3 regions of the Streptomyces sp. NPDC054866 genome follow, and region 2 is predicted to be linked to each of the others. Evidence: riboswitches for the same ligand, from Rfam matches in the RefSeq annotation. Region 2 holds a riboswitch; each other region holds the start of a gene.
What was found. A riboswitch is a leader RNA that binds a small molecule or an ion and turns the genes downstream of it on or off. The one in region 2 is predicted to bind cyclic di-AMP.
Positions count from the first base shown of each region.

Region 1 (3,772 bases), on a different contig from region 2:
GACAAACACTCCGCCGAGGACTTCGCCGCCGAACTCGACCGCTGCGGCGCCACCATGGACGCGCACGCCGACCACCCCGGCGTCCGCGTCTCACTCGAAGTCCCGGTCTCCCGCCTCCCGAAGGCGCTCGGCCTGCTCTCCGACGCCCTGCGCGCCCCCGCCTTCGCGGACAGCGAGATCGAACGCCTCGTACGCAACCGCCTGGACGAGATCCCGCACGAGGCCGCGAACCCGGCGCGCCGCGCCGCCAAGGAGCTCTCCCGGCAGCTCTTCCCGGCGACCTCACGCATGTCGCGCCCCCGCCAGGGCACCGAGGAGACGGTCACGGCCATCGACTCGGCGGCGGTGCGCACCTTCTACGAGAAGCACGTGCGCCCCGCCACGGCGACCGCGGTCGTCGTGGGCGACCTGACCGGCATCGACCTGGACGCCGTCCTCGCCGACACCATCGGCGCCTGGACGGGCGGCACCGCCGAGCCGCGTCCGGTGCCCCCGGTGATCGCGGACGACACAGGCCGTGTCGTCATCGTGGACCGCCCTGGCGCCGTCCAGACGCAGTTGCTCATCGGCCGCGTGGGACCGGACCGGCACGACCGCGTCTGGCCCGCGCAGGTGCTCGGCACGTACTGCCTGGGCGGCACCCTCACCTCACGCCTGGACCGCGTCCTGCGCGAGGAGAAGGGATACACCTACGGCGTACGGGCGTTCGCCCAGGTCCTGCGTTCCGCCGCACCTTCTTCCCCGGAGGGGGCTACGGGAGCCGCGATGCTCGCCATCAGCGGCTCCGTGGACACCGAGTCCACGGGCCCGGCCCTCGACGACCTGTGGAAGGTCCTGCGCACCCTCGCGGCCGACGGCCTGACGGACGCCGAGCGCGATGTGGCTGTCCAGAACCTGGTGGGTGTGGCCCCGCTCAAGTACGAGATGGCGGCGTCCGTCGCGGCCACTCTCGCCGACCAGGTCGAGCAGCACCTGCCGGACGACTTCCAGGCCCAGCTGTACCGCCAGTTGGCCGCCACCGGAACCGTGGAGGCCACAGCCGCCGTGGTGAGCGCCTTCCCCGAGGACCGTCTCGTCACGGTGCTCGTCGGTGACGCCGCGCAGATCGAGGAGCCCGTCAGGGCGCTCGGCATCGGTGAAGTGAGTGTGGTCACGGGGTGAGCGCGGGGTGACTGCGAGCTGAGTGACAGTCAGGACATATCGGGACCCCAGTGGCGAGAAAATGCCACTGGGGTCCTCATATGTCCGAATTGCTATGGAGGTTACGTGTCTGACCTGTGGCGTGCGCTACAAAAGCTCTGATCCGTTTGTCGTTTGAAAGACGCCCCGCTTAGCGTCTGGTCCGGCTGTTCGTCATGCAGTACGCCGCACCCGCGGCACCGGACGGTCATCGCCGAGTCCCCGTACGGCGCGAGCCAGGGGAGCCGGGGACCCACATGTCCCCTTGGGGTGAATCGGGAACCTCGCCGTGAGGTGAGGGACTCGTAGGAGACCTTCCTGCTCCGAACCCGTCAGCTAACCCGGTAGGCGAGAAGGAAGGAAAGGATCAGCCGCTTCATGGCGTTCACCCGTGCCACCGGGAAGCACCGTCGCCCGAGCCGCCTCACGCGTACGACCGCGAACGTGGCGGGCGTCGCCGCCCTCACCACCACTGGTGTCATCGGAGGCCTGGCCGCTCCGGCGCTCGCCGCCGACGACGCGGCCCTTGAGCACACCGGCCTGACCCAGGCGATCTCCGTGGGCGACTCGCTCGCCCAGAGCATCGACGCGCAGGCCGCTGCCCAGCAGCAGGCCGCCGACGACGCCGCAGCCGCCAAGAAGGCCGAAGAGGCCGCCAAGAAGAAGGCCGCGGAGGCGAAGCGCAAGGCCGAGGCCGAGGCGAAGGCCAAGGCCAAGAAGGAGCGCGAGGCCAAGGAGCGTGCCGCTCGCGAGGCCGAGCGCAAGCGCCTCAACAGCTACGTGTCGCCGATCACCGGTTCGTCCATCTCCACGGGCTACCAGACCGGCGGCGCCATGTGGTCCTCCGGCAGCCACACCGGCGTCGACTTCCACGCCGCGTCCGGCACCTCGGTCCACGCGGTCGGCTCCGGTACCGTCGTCGAGGCCGGCTGGGGCGGCGCCTACGGCAACAACGTGGTCATCAAGATGAACGACGGCACGTACACCCAGTACGGCCACATGTCGTCCCTCGGTGTCACGGTCGGCCAGGCGGTCACCCCGGGCCAGCAGATAGGCCTCTCCGGCTCCACCGGCAACTCCAGCGGCCCGCACCTCCACTTCGAGGCCCGCACCGGCGCGGACTACGGCACGGACATCGACCCGGTCGCCTACCTCCGCTCGCACGGCGTCAACGTCTGATCCACGCCGATCCCGGGCGGTCGCGTGATCCACGCCGATCCAGGCGGACGCGCGAAGCGCACTGATTCAACGAAAGCCCCGGCTCGTCGAGAGCCGGGGCTTTCGCCGTTCCCGTATCTCCTTTGGCTAAAAGTATCCCTGGATTTCGGTCGACCGTCGGAAATTCAGCCGTTCTGCAATAGAGTCGCTGAACAGGCGTCGATCGACCGCGTTTCGCGGGGATTAAGGCGGAGGTCAGTCATGCGCATTCCCGCGCACTCGGTATGCACGGCCATCCGGGACGACATCGTCTCCGGTGTCTACGAACGGGGTGGCCGGCTCACCGAGGAACTGCTGGCGCGCCGCTATGGAGTCTCCCGCGTCCCCGTGCGCGAGGCCCTGCGCACCCTGGAGGCCGAGGGGTTCGTCGTCACGCGCAGGCACGCGGGCGCGTGCGTCGCGGAGCCCACCGAACAGGAGGCGGCCGACCTCCTGGAGATACGCGCGCTCCTGGAGCCGCTGGGCGCGGCCCGCGCCGCACAGCGCCGCACGGAGGCGCACCTGAAGGTCCTGCGCGGCCTCGTCAGGCTCGGCCAGGAGCGGTCGAGGCGCGGTCAGAGCGAGGATCTGCGCTCCCTGGGCGGCTGGTTCCACGAGACGCTCGCCCAGGCGTCCGGCAGCCAGGGCCTCACGGCACTGCTCACGCAGCTCCGGCACAAGATCGCCTGGATGTACGTGGTCGAGACGTCGGCCGCCCCCGCGGAGGCCTGGGCCGAGCACGCCGCGATCGTCGACGCCGTCGCTCGCGGGGACGCGGAAAGGGCCAGGTCGCTCACCGCCGCCCACACGGAACGGACGACGTCCGCGCACCGGCTGCGCTTCGGGCGCAATCTCTCGGCTGTGAGGGGTTCGCAACATTCCGTAAACACGGCGGGTCTGCGCCTTTAACAGAAGCGCCGTATACAAAGAAGTGCTATTCGACAGGGTATTCCGTCGGGGCATTATTTCCGCTGCCCGAAGCAGAAAAAAACACCGAAGGGCCCGCCCCTATTTCGGGCGGGCCCTTCGGTGTATGAGTATCAGTCTTTACTAGACGGTCTCGGGGAGTTCCTCGAGGCCGTCCGCGACCAGCTTCGCCAGACGGTCGAGAGCGGCGTCCGCGCCCTCGGCGTCGGAGGCGAGGGTGATCTCCTCGCCGCCCTGCGCGCCCAGACCGAGCACCGCGAGCATGGAGGCGGCGTTCACGGGGTTGCCGTCAGCCTTGGCGATCGTCACGGGGACGCCGGCGGCGGTGGCCGCGCGGACGAAGATGGAGGCGGGTCGGGCGTGAAGGCCCTCGGCCCAGCCGACGTTGACGCGGCGCTCAGCCATGTGTTGCTGCCCTTCCAGATGTCTCACACTTGTCTAGACCAGTGTCTCATGCCGTCACGAGTGC
Region 1 is NZ_JBSGZA010000001.1:119,986-123,757, forward strand. It holds gene ACWGI2_RS00480 (M16 family metallopeptidase) at 1-1,161, shown strand, start outside; cyclic di-AMP (ydaO/yuaA leader) riboswitch at 1,382-1,545, shown strand; gene ACWGI2_RS00485 (M23 family metallopeptidase) at 1,558-2,358, shown strand; gene ACWGI2_RS00490 (GntR family transcriptional regulator) at 2,599-3,285, shown strand; gene ACWGI2_RS00495 (HPr family phosphocarrier protein) at 3,427-3,708, opposite strand.
Region 1: linked by a shared signal. The riboswitch ahead of ACWGI2_RS00485 (M23 family metallopeptidase) and the one ahead of ACWGI2_RS30390 (transglycosylase family protein) in region 2 are both predicted to bind cyclic di-AMP.

Region 2 (3,772 bases):
CCGAGTACGGGGACGTAGGTAACTACGAGGTGGCTACGCCTCAGCCCTTGAAGCGCGGGAAGGCGCTGCGGCCTGCGTACACCGCGGCGTCGTCGAGGATCTCCTCGATGCGAAGCAGCTGGTTGTACTTGGCGACGCGCTCGGAGCGGGCCGGGGCGCCGGTCTTGATCTGGCCGCAGTTGGTGGCGACGGCGAGGTCGGCGATGGTGACGTCCTCGGTCTCACCGGAGCGGTGGGACATCATGCACTTGAAGCCGCTGCGCTGGGCCATCTCGACGGCGTCCAGGGTCTCGGTCAGCGAGCCGATCTGGTTGACCTTCACCAGAAGGGCGTTGGCCGACTTCTCCTCGATGCCACGGGCCAGGCGCTCCGGGTTGGTGACGAACAGGTCGTCGCCCACGAGCTGGACCTTGTCGCCGAGCTTCTCGGTGATGACGTTCCAGCCGGCCCAGTCGTCCTCGAACAGCGGGTCCTCGATGGAGACGAGGGGGTACGAGGCGACGAGCTCCTCGTAGTACTCGGTCATCTCGGCGGCCGAGCGGGACTTGCCCTCGAACGCGTACGAGCCGTCCTTGTAGAACTCGGACGCGGCGACGTCGAGCGCGAGCGCGATCTGCTCACCGGGGACGTAACCGGCCTGCTTGATGGCCTCGAGGATGAGGTCGAGCGCGGCGCGGTTGGAGTCCAGGTTCGGGGCGAAGCCGCCCTCGTCACCCAGGCCGGTCGAGAGGCCCTTGTCCTTCAGGACCTTCTTGAGCGTGTGGTAGACCTCGGTGCCCCAGCGCAGGGCCTCGGAGAACGACTCGGCGCCGATCGGCGCGATCATGAACTCCTGGATGTCGACGTTCGAGTCGGCGTGCGACCCGCCGTTCAGGATGTTCATCATCGGAACGGGCAGCAGGTGCGCGTTCGGGCCGCCGAGGTAGCGGAAGAGCGGGAGGTCGGAGGCCTCCGACGCGGCGTGCGCGACGGCGAGCGAGACGCCGAGGATGGCGTTGGCGCCGAGCGAGCCCTTGTTGTCGGTGGCGTCGAGGTCGAACATCGCCTGGTCGATCAGGCGCTGCTCGGTCGCGTCGTACCCGACGAGCTCCGGGCCGATCTGCTCGATGACGGCGAGGACGGCCTTCTCCACGCCCTTGCCCTGGTAACGGTTGGGGTCACCGTCACGGAGTTCGATGGCCTCGAAAGCACCGGTGGACGCACCGGACGGAACGGCGGCACGACCCGTGCTGCCGTCGTCGAGGCCGACCTCGACCTCGACCGTGGGGTTGCCTCGGGAGTCCAGGATTTCCCGGGCTACGACGACGTCGATGGACGGCACGAGCATCTCCTTCTGGGATGTGACGCGGGTACGCGGGGCGTTGGCCTCGCGGACACGAGCCTAACCGGCTCCCGGGCAACAGCCAGCCGAGCGACCGTCCTGTGGACAAACCGAGAGCAAAAAGTTTCCGAACGGAACAAAGCGGCGAGGGACAAATGAACCCCGCCCCGGTGCGTACGGGGGATACGCGCACCGGGGCGGGGTGGACCCGTGGGGACGGGGCGGGGCGGCGCCTCCGCCGGGGCGCCGCCACTGACAGCTGCTTAGCTGAGGTGCAGCTGCTGACCCGGGTAGATCACGTCGGCGTTGTCGATGATGTCGCCGTTGAGCTTGTACACCTTGTGCCAGCCGCCCTTGACGTCCTTGGCCTCGGCGATCTTGGAGAGGGTGTCACCCTTCTTGACCTTGTACTCGCCGTCGCCCTTCTTGACCGTCTTGCCGGTCGGGGTCTCGACGGTCTTCTTCGACTCGGTCTTGGGGGCCTCGGCCTTGGGAGCGGCCTGCTGCGGCTGCTCGGTCTGGGCGCTGGGCGCGCTCTGCGGCTGCTGCTCCTGGGGCTGCTGCTGCTGCGGGGCGCTCTCCTGCGCACCGCCACCCTCGTTGGAGGCGCTCGACAGGCCGACGCCGCAGCTCGGCCAGGCACCCTTGCCCTGACCCGCGAGGACCTTCTCGCCGATCTCTATCTGCTGGGCCTTGGAGGCCTTGTCGGCGGTGGGCGCGTACTTCGTGCCGCCGTACGCGGCCCAGGTGGACGACGAGAACTGCAGGCCGCCCGTGTAGCCGTTGCCGGTGTTGATGGACCAGTTGCCGCCCGACTCGCACTGGGCGACGGCGTCCCACTCGGAGTTCGTCGCGGCGGAGGCCGAGCCGGCCGCCATCAGCGGGGCCGCGACCGCGACACCGGTGACGCCGGCGAGCGTGGCGACACGGGTGGCCTTGGACGGGCGGCGGTGCTTGCCCTTGCTGGAAAACAGCATGAGTGATCCCCTCACCGACGCCTGCGAGGTGAGCTGTCGGGTTCGGGCCAGTGAAGTTGCCCGGCCGCGCTTCTTGAGCGCGACTTAACCCCTAGCCGTTCCTGTCCGTCCGCCTCGCTCTCACGAGGCCGAACGGCCGGGTCCGGCGGAAACCTTGGGTCCCCCGCTCCTGCCTACGGCGCATTACGCGACGACTGTTCCCGAACGGCCGTTGGCAGGACTCGGCGTACCGACCGGCGGGGCCCGCTGTGGCGAGCGGTCACGACCGTAGTCATGCGATCGCCCGAATTTCAAAGACGATCAGGGCTTCTGAGACCCATGTCTCACTTGCGCCAATTGGGATATCAAGCGCAAAGCGACTCGCCAACTACCCCTACTTTTCGCCCAAATCGAGGCTCTGACCGGGAAGGATGAGGTCGGGGTCGGAGCCGACCGACTGCTCGTTCTCGGCGTACAGCCCGGCCCACCCGCCCTGCACGTCGTGCTCGTCGGCGATGGTCCAGAGGTTGTCTCCGGAGCGGACCGTGTACGTCCCCTCGGAGCCGTCCTTCTGACGCTCGTCGCCACGGGAGGCGTGCCGGCCCGAGCCCTCGCGTGAGGCGTCGCCTGACGGCTCGTCGTCCGCGCTGTCGCCGCGGTGGCGGCCTTCGCCCTCACCGGCGGGAGGGGTGGGGGCGGGCGAAGTGGCATCGTCCTGCCCGGACTTGTCCGGGTCACCGGACTTGGCCGAGTCATCCGGCTTGTCGGACTCGTCGTGATTCTTGTCTCGTGCCTCGTCGTCGGCGTCCGGCTTCTCGGAAGCTTCCTCGGAGGGCTTCTTGGAAGGCTCGGCGCTGTCCGAGGGGTCGGCCGACTCGCTCGGTGACGTGCTCGGCTCGCTCGGCTCGGACGACTCGGACGTCTCGTCGGACCCGGTCGGCTCCGACGGCTCGTCAGAAGGAATCGTCGTGATCGGGGCGCCCGGGTCGACGTCGGCTGCGGCGCCGTCCTGGGTGAGTCCGGCGATCGGCGCGCAGCTCGGCCAGGCCTCGGTCCCTTGGTCGTCAAGGACCTTCTCGGCGACGGATATCTGCTGCGAGCGGCTGGCCAGGTCGGCGCTCGGCGCGAAGTCGAGGCCGCCGTACTCCTCCCAGGTCTGCTGCGAGAACTGGAGCCCGCCGTAGTAGCCGTTGCCCGCGTCCGCGCTCCAGGATCCGCCGCTCTCGCACTCCGCGAGCTTGTCCCACGTGGCGGTGTCCGCCGCGCTCGCGCTGGTGGCGCCGAGCAGCGGGATGGCGATGGCCGATCCTGCGACTCCTGCCGCGACGATCAGGGCCGGGGCCTGGCGGGGGCGTCGGTGACGACCATTGCCGGAGAGCATGCGGTTGCCTTTCGCGTGACTGGAGCGACGACTGCGGCACGGGAGGCCGAGTCGTCGTGAACGTAGCGGCAGTCGAACGCTTGTCACAAGTCGATGCAGCGGAGATCACGTGAA
Region 2 is NZ_JBSGZA010000006.1:506,470-510,241, reverse strand. It holds gene eno (phosphopyruvate hydratase) at 41-1,321, opposite strand; gene ACWGI2_RS30390 (transglycosylase family protein) at 1,585-2,298, opposite strand; cyclic di-AMP (ydaO/yuaA leader) riboswitch at 2,302-2,489, opposite strand; gene ACWGI2_RS30385 (transglycosylase family protein) at 2,672-3,658, opposite strand.

Region 3 (3,772 bases), on a different contig from region 2:
GCGTGTGACCGATGCGGGGCTTGGGGCCCACCTGGCTACGGAGTGGTGATAAGGGCCCGGCTAGGCTCCGGGCCCATGGACGTACTCACCCATCTTTTCGTCGGCCTGCACATCATCGGCATCGCCTCCCTCCTGGGCGGCTTCCTCACCCAGATGAAGCAGATGGGTCAGGGCACGGCCCGCTTCAGCCCCGCCATGCTGCACGGCGCGCTCACGATGCTCGTCACGGGCGTGATCCTGGTGGGCCTCAACCAGGCGGACGACAACCCCGTCAACAACGTCAAGATCGGCATCAAGATGGCCGTCCTGATCGTGATCCTCGCGCTGGTCTATGTGAAACGGGACGAGGAGAAGGTGGACAAGGGGATGTTCGGCGCCGTCGGGCTGCTGACTGTCGCGAACATCTTCATCGCGGTGCTGTGGACCTGACACGACCCGCGGAAAACGGCCCTCCACGCGCGCGTGGAGGGCCGTTTCTCGTCTGACTCGTGTGAAGGGTTCTCGTGGGCGGCGGCTACGCGGGGCGCACCACGCTGTGGATCGGCATGTAGTAGATCGACTCGACGCGGACGTTCGCACCCGGCTTCGGGGCGTGGATCATCTTGCCGTCGCCGATGTAGATCCCTACGTGGCTGATGTCGTCGTAGAAGAAGACCAGGTCACCCGGCTTGGCATCGGCGGTCTTCACGGTCGTGCCGACCTTCACCTGGTCCCACGTCGTACGCGGCAGGGAGATCCCCGCGGCCTTCCACGCGTCCTGGGTGAGCCCGGAGCAGTCGTAGGAGTCGGGGCCGGTGGCGCCCCACACGTACGGCTTGCCGATCTGGGCCTCGGCGAAGTTGATGACCTTCGCGGCCTTCGTCGCGTAACCGCTGTCCGTGTCGCCGGAGCCAGAGCCGGAGCCCGTGCCGGAGCCGGTGTCGGAACCGGAACCGGAGCCCGAGTCCGGGGTCTCCTTGCCCTGCTCGCGCTCCTTGGCCGCGGCCTCTTCCGCCGCCTTGCGCTTGGCCTCCGCCTCGGCCTCCTGCTTGCGCGCCAGCTCGGCGGCCTTGCGCTTGGCCTCTTCTTCCTTCTTCTTCTCGATCGCCGCGAGCCGTGCCTTCTCCTCGGCCGTCAGCTCCGAGAGCAGCGTGCGCGCCTTGCCCAGCTTCTTCTGGACGGTCTGCTTGCTCGTCCTGAGTTCGTCCCGCGAGTCGCTCAGCGTCTCCAGGCTCTTGGCGGCCTTCGTGCGCTGCTTCGTCGCCGATGCCTGCTGCGTCTGGTAGTCGTCGACCGCCTTCTTCTGGCGCGCGGTCAGCCGGTCCGACAGGTGGTTCTGGTCGAAGAAACTCTGCGGGTCGTCGGCGAGCATCATCGTGGCGGTCTCGGAGACGCCACCGGTGCGGTACTGGGCCGCGGCGAACGTGCCCAGCTCCTGGCGGGCCTCGTTCAGCTTGTCGGTGCGCTTGGCCACGTCGTCGAGAAGTGTGTCGACCTTCTTGCGCTGCTTGTCGGTGCGCTCCTTGACCGAGTTGTACTTCTGGGTGGCCACGCCCGCCTGGTGGTAGAGGTCGTCGACCTTCTTCTGGACCTCTTCGAGGCTGGGCTTCCGGGGCGCGGACGGTGCCGCTTGCGCGCTCTGTGACAGGAGGGCCACGGAGGTGAGGGCTGCCGTCGTGATGCCGATGGCGGGGGTGGCGCGTAGGCCGGCAATGCGGGTCCGCGGCTTGCGGTGCGACGCCAAGGGAGGCGACTCCTTCCGTAGACCGCCTACCGGGTTAGCTGTCGGGTTCGGGCGGGTGGTTCCGGAAGGTTGCCCTACAGTCCCGTACTTCGTACGGGACCGATTCACCCCAAGTTCATCGTGGGTCCCCGGCTCCGAGGAGATCGAACTCGGCGGAGGCCGCCCGTTCCCGGCGGGGTTCGCCGGTGGGAGTACGAGCAGCCCGCGGAGCACGCTAGCCAACTCGTGTGGCCCGTGTGAAGGTTGATGTTCGATATGCCCGATACGTTTTCGTTACTTTACGAAGCTCTTGACGCGGGCACCCCGTGCCGTGGCGGAGAGTGATCAGAAGCGGGCGGGGCGTAGCCGGATCGACCTGGCCGGAACCCGGGGCGGGTTGTCAGTGGGGCCGCCTAGACTCGGGAGGCGATGAGCAGCCTCTTTGATGACAGCTTCCTGGCGGACCTCAAGCCCTCACGGGCTTCGGAGGAAGAGCCCCCGCCGCCGCCCGAGGACAGTGCTCCGGAGTCCGTTCCGGATGATCTGTTCGACGGGAAGTTCGACGCGCCCGTGCCCCGGGACGCGCACTACCGCGGCGGCGCCCCGCGCCCAGTGATCGACCCGGCTGCCCTGCTCGACGGTCTTAACGAGAACCAGCGCGCGGCCGTCGTGCACGCGGACTCCCCGCTGCTCATCGTCGCGGGCGCCGGCTCCGGCAAGACCCGGGTCCTGACGCACCGCATCGCGTATCTCCTGGCCGAGCGGCATGTGCACCCGGGACAGATCCTGGCGATCACGTTCACGAACAAGGCCGCGGGCGAGATGAAGGAGCGCGTCGAGCAGCTCGTCGGACCGCGGGCCAACGCGATGTGGGTGTCGACGTTCCACAGCGCGTGCGTGCGCATACTGCGCCGCGAGTCGAAGACGATCGGCTTCACCTCCTCCTTCTCGATCTACGACGCCGCCGACTCCAAGAGGCTGATGGCGCTGGTCTGCCGCGACCTGGACATCGACCCGAAGAAGTTCCCGCCGAAGTCCTTCAGCGCCAAGATCTCGAACCTGAAGAACGAGCTGATCGACGAGGAGACCTTCGCGGGCCAGGCCGCCGACGGCTTCGAGAGGACGCTCGCCCAGGCGTACGCGATGTACCAGTCGCGGCTGCGCGAGGCGAACGCCCTCGACTTCGACGACCTGATCATGACGACGGTCAACATGTTCCGCGCGTTCCCGGAGGTCGCCGAGCACTACCGCCGCCGCTTCCGCCACGTGATGGTCGATGAGTACCAGGACACCAACCACGCCCAGTACGCCCTGGTGCGCGAGCTGGTCGGCCCCTCCGGAGGCGAGGGTGACGACCCCGCCGAGCTGTGTGTCGTGGGTGACGCGGACCAGTCGATCTACGCCTTCCGCGGCGCCACGATCCGCAACATCCTCCAGTTCGAGGAGGACTACCCCGACGCGACCACGATCCTCCTTGAGCAGAACTACCGCTCCACGCAGACGATCCTGACCGCGGCCAACGCCGTCATCGAGCGCAACGAAAGCCGCCGACCCAAGAACCTGTGGACCAACGCGGGCGCGGGCGCGGGCATCATCGGCTATGTCGCCGACACCGAGCACGACGAGGCGCAGTTCGTCGCCGACGAGATCGACCGGCTCACCGACGCGGGCGACGCGAAGGCGGGCGACGTCGCGATCTTCTACCGGACGAACGCGCAGTCCCGTGTCTTCGAAGAGATCTTCATCCGCGTCGGCCTGCCCTACAAGGTCGTCGGCGGCGTCCGCTTCTACGAGCGCAAGGAGGTCCGGGACGTCCTCGCGTATCTGCGCGTGCTGGCCAACCCGGAGGACTCCGTCCCGCTGCGGCGCATTCTGAACGTACCCAAGAGGGGCATCGGCGACCGCGCGGAGGCGATGATCGACGCGCTCTCGCAGCGCGAGAAGATCTCCTTCCCGCAGGCGCTGAAGCGCGTCGACGAGGCGTACGGAATGGCGGCCCGCTCGGCGAACGCCGTCAAGCGTTTCAACGTCCTGATGGAGGAGCTGCGGACCATCGTCGAGTCCGGCGCG
Region 3 is NZ_JBSGZA010000003.1:378,334-382,105, forward strand. It holds gene ACWGI2_RS17185 (hypothetical protein) at 76-429, shown strand; gene ACWGI2_RS17190 (NlpC/P60 family protein) at 515-1,723, opposite strand; cyclic di-AMP (ydaO/yuaA leader) riboswitch at 1,732-1,888, opposite strand; gene pcrA (DNA helicase PcrA) at 2,132-3,772, shown strand, end outside.
Region 3: linked by a shared signal. The riboswitch ahead of ACWGI2_RS17190 (NlpC/P60 family protein) and the one ahead of ACWGI2_RS30390 (transglycosylase family protein) in region 2 are both predicted to bind cyclic di-AMP.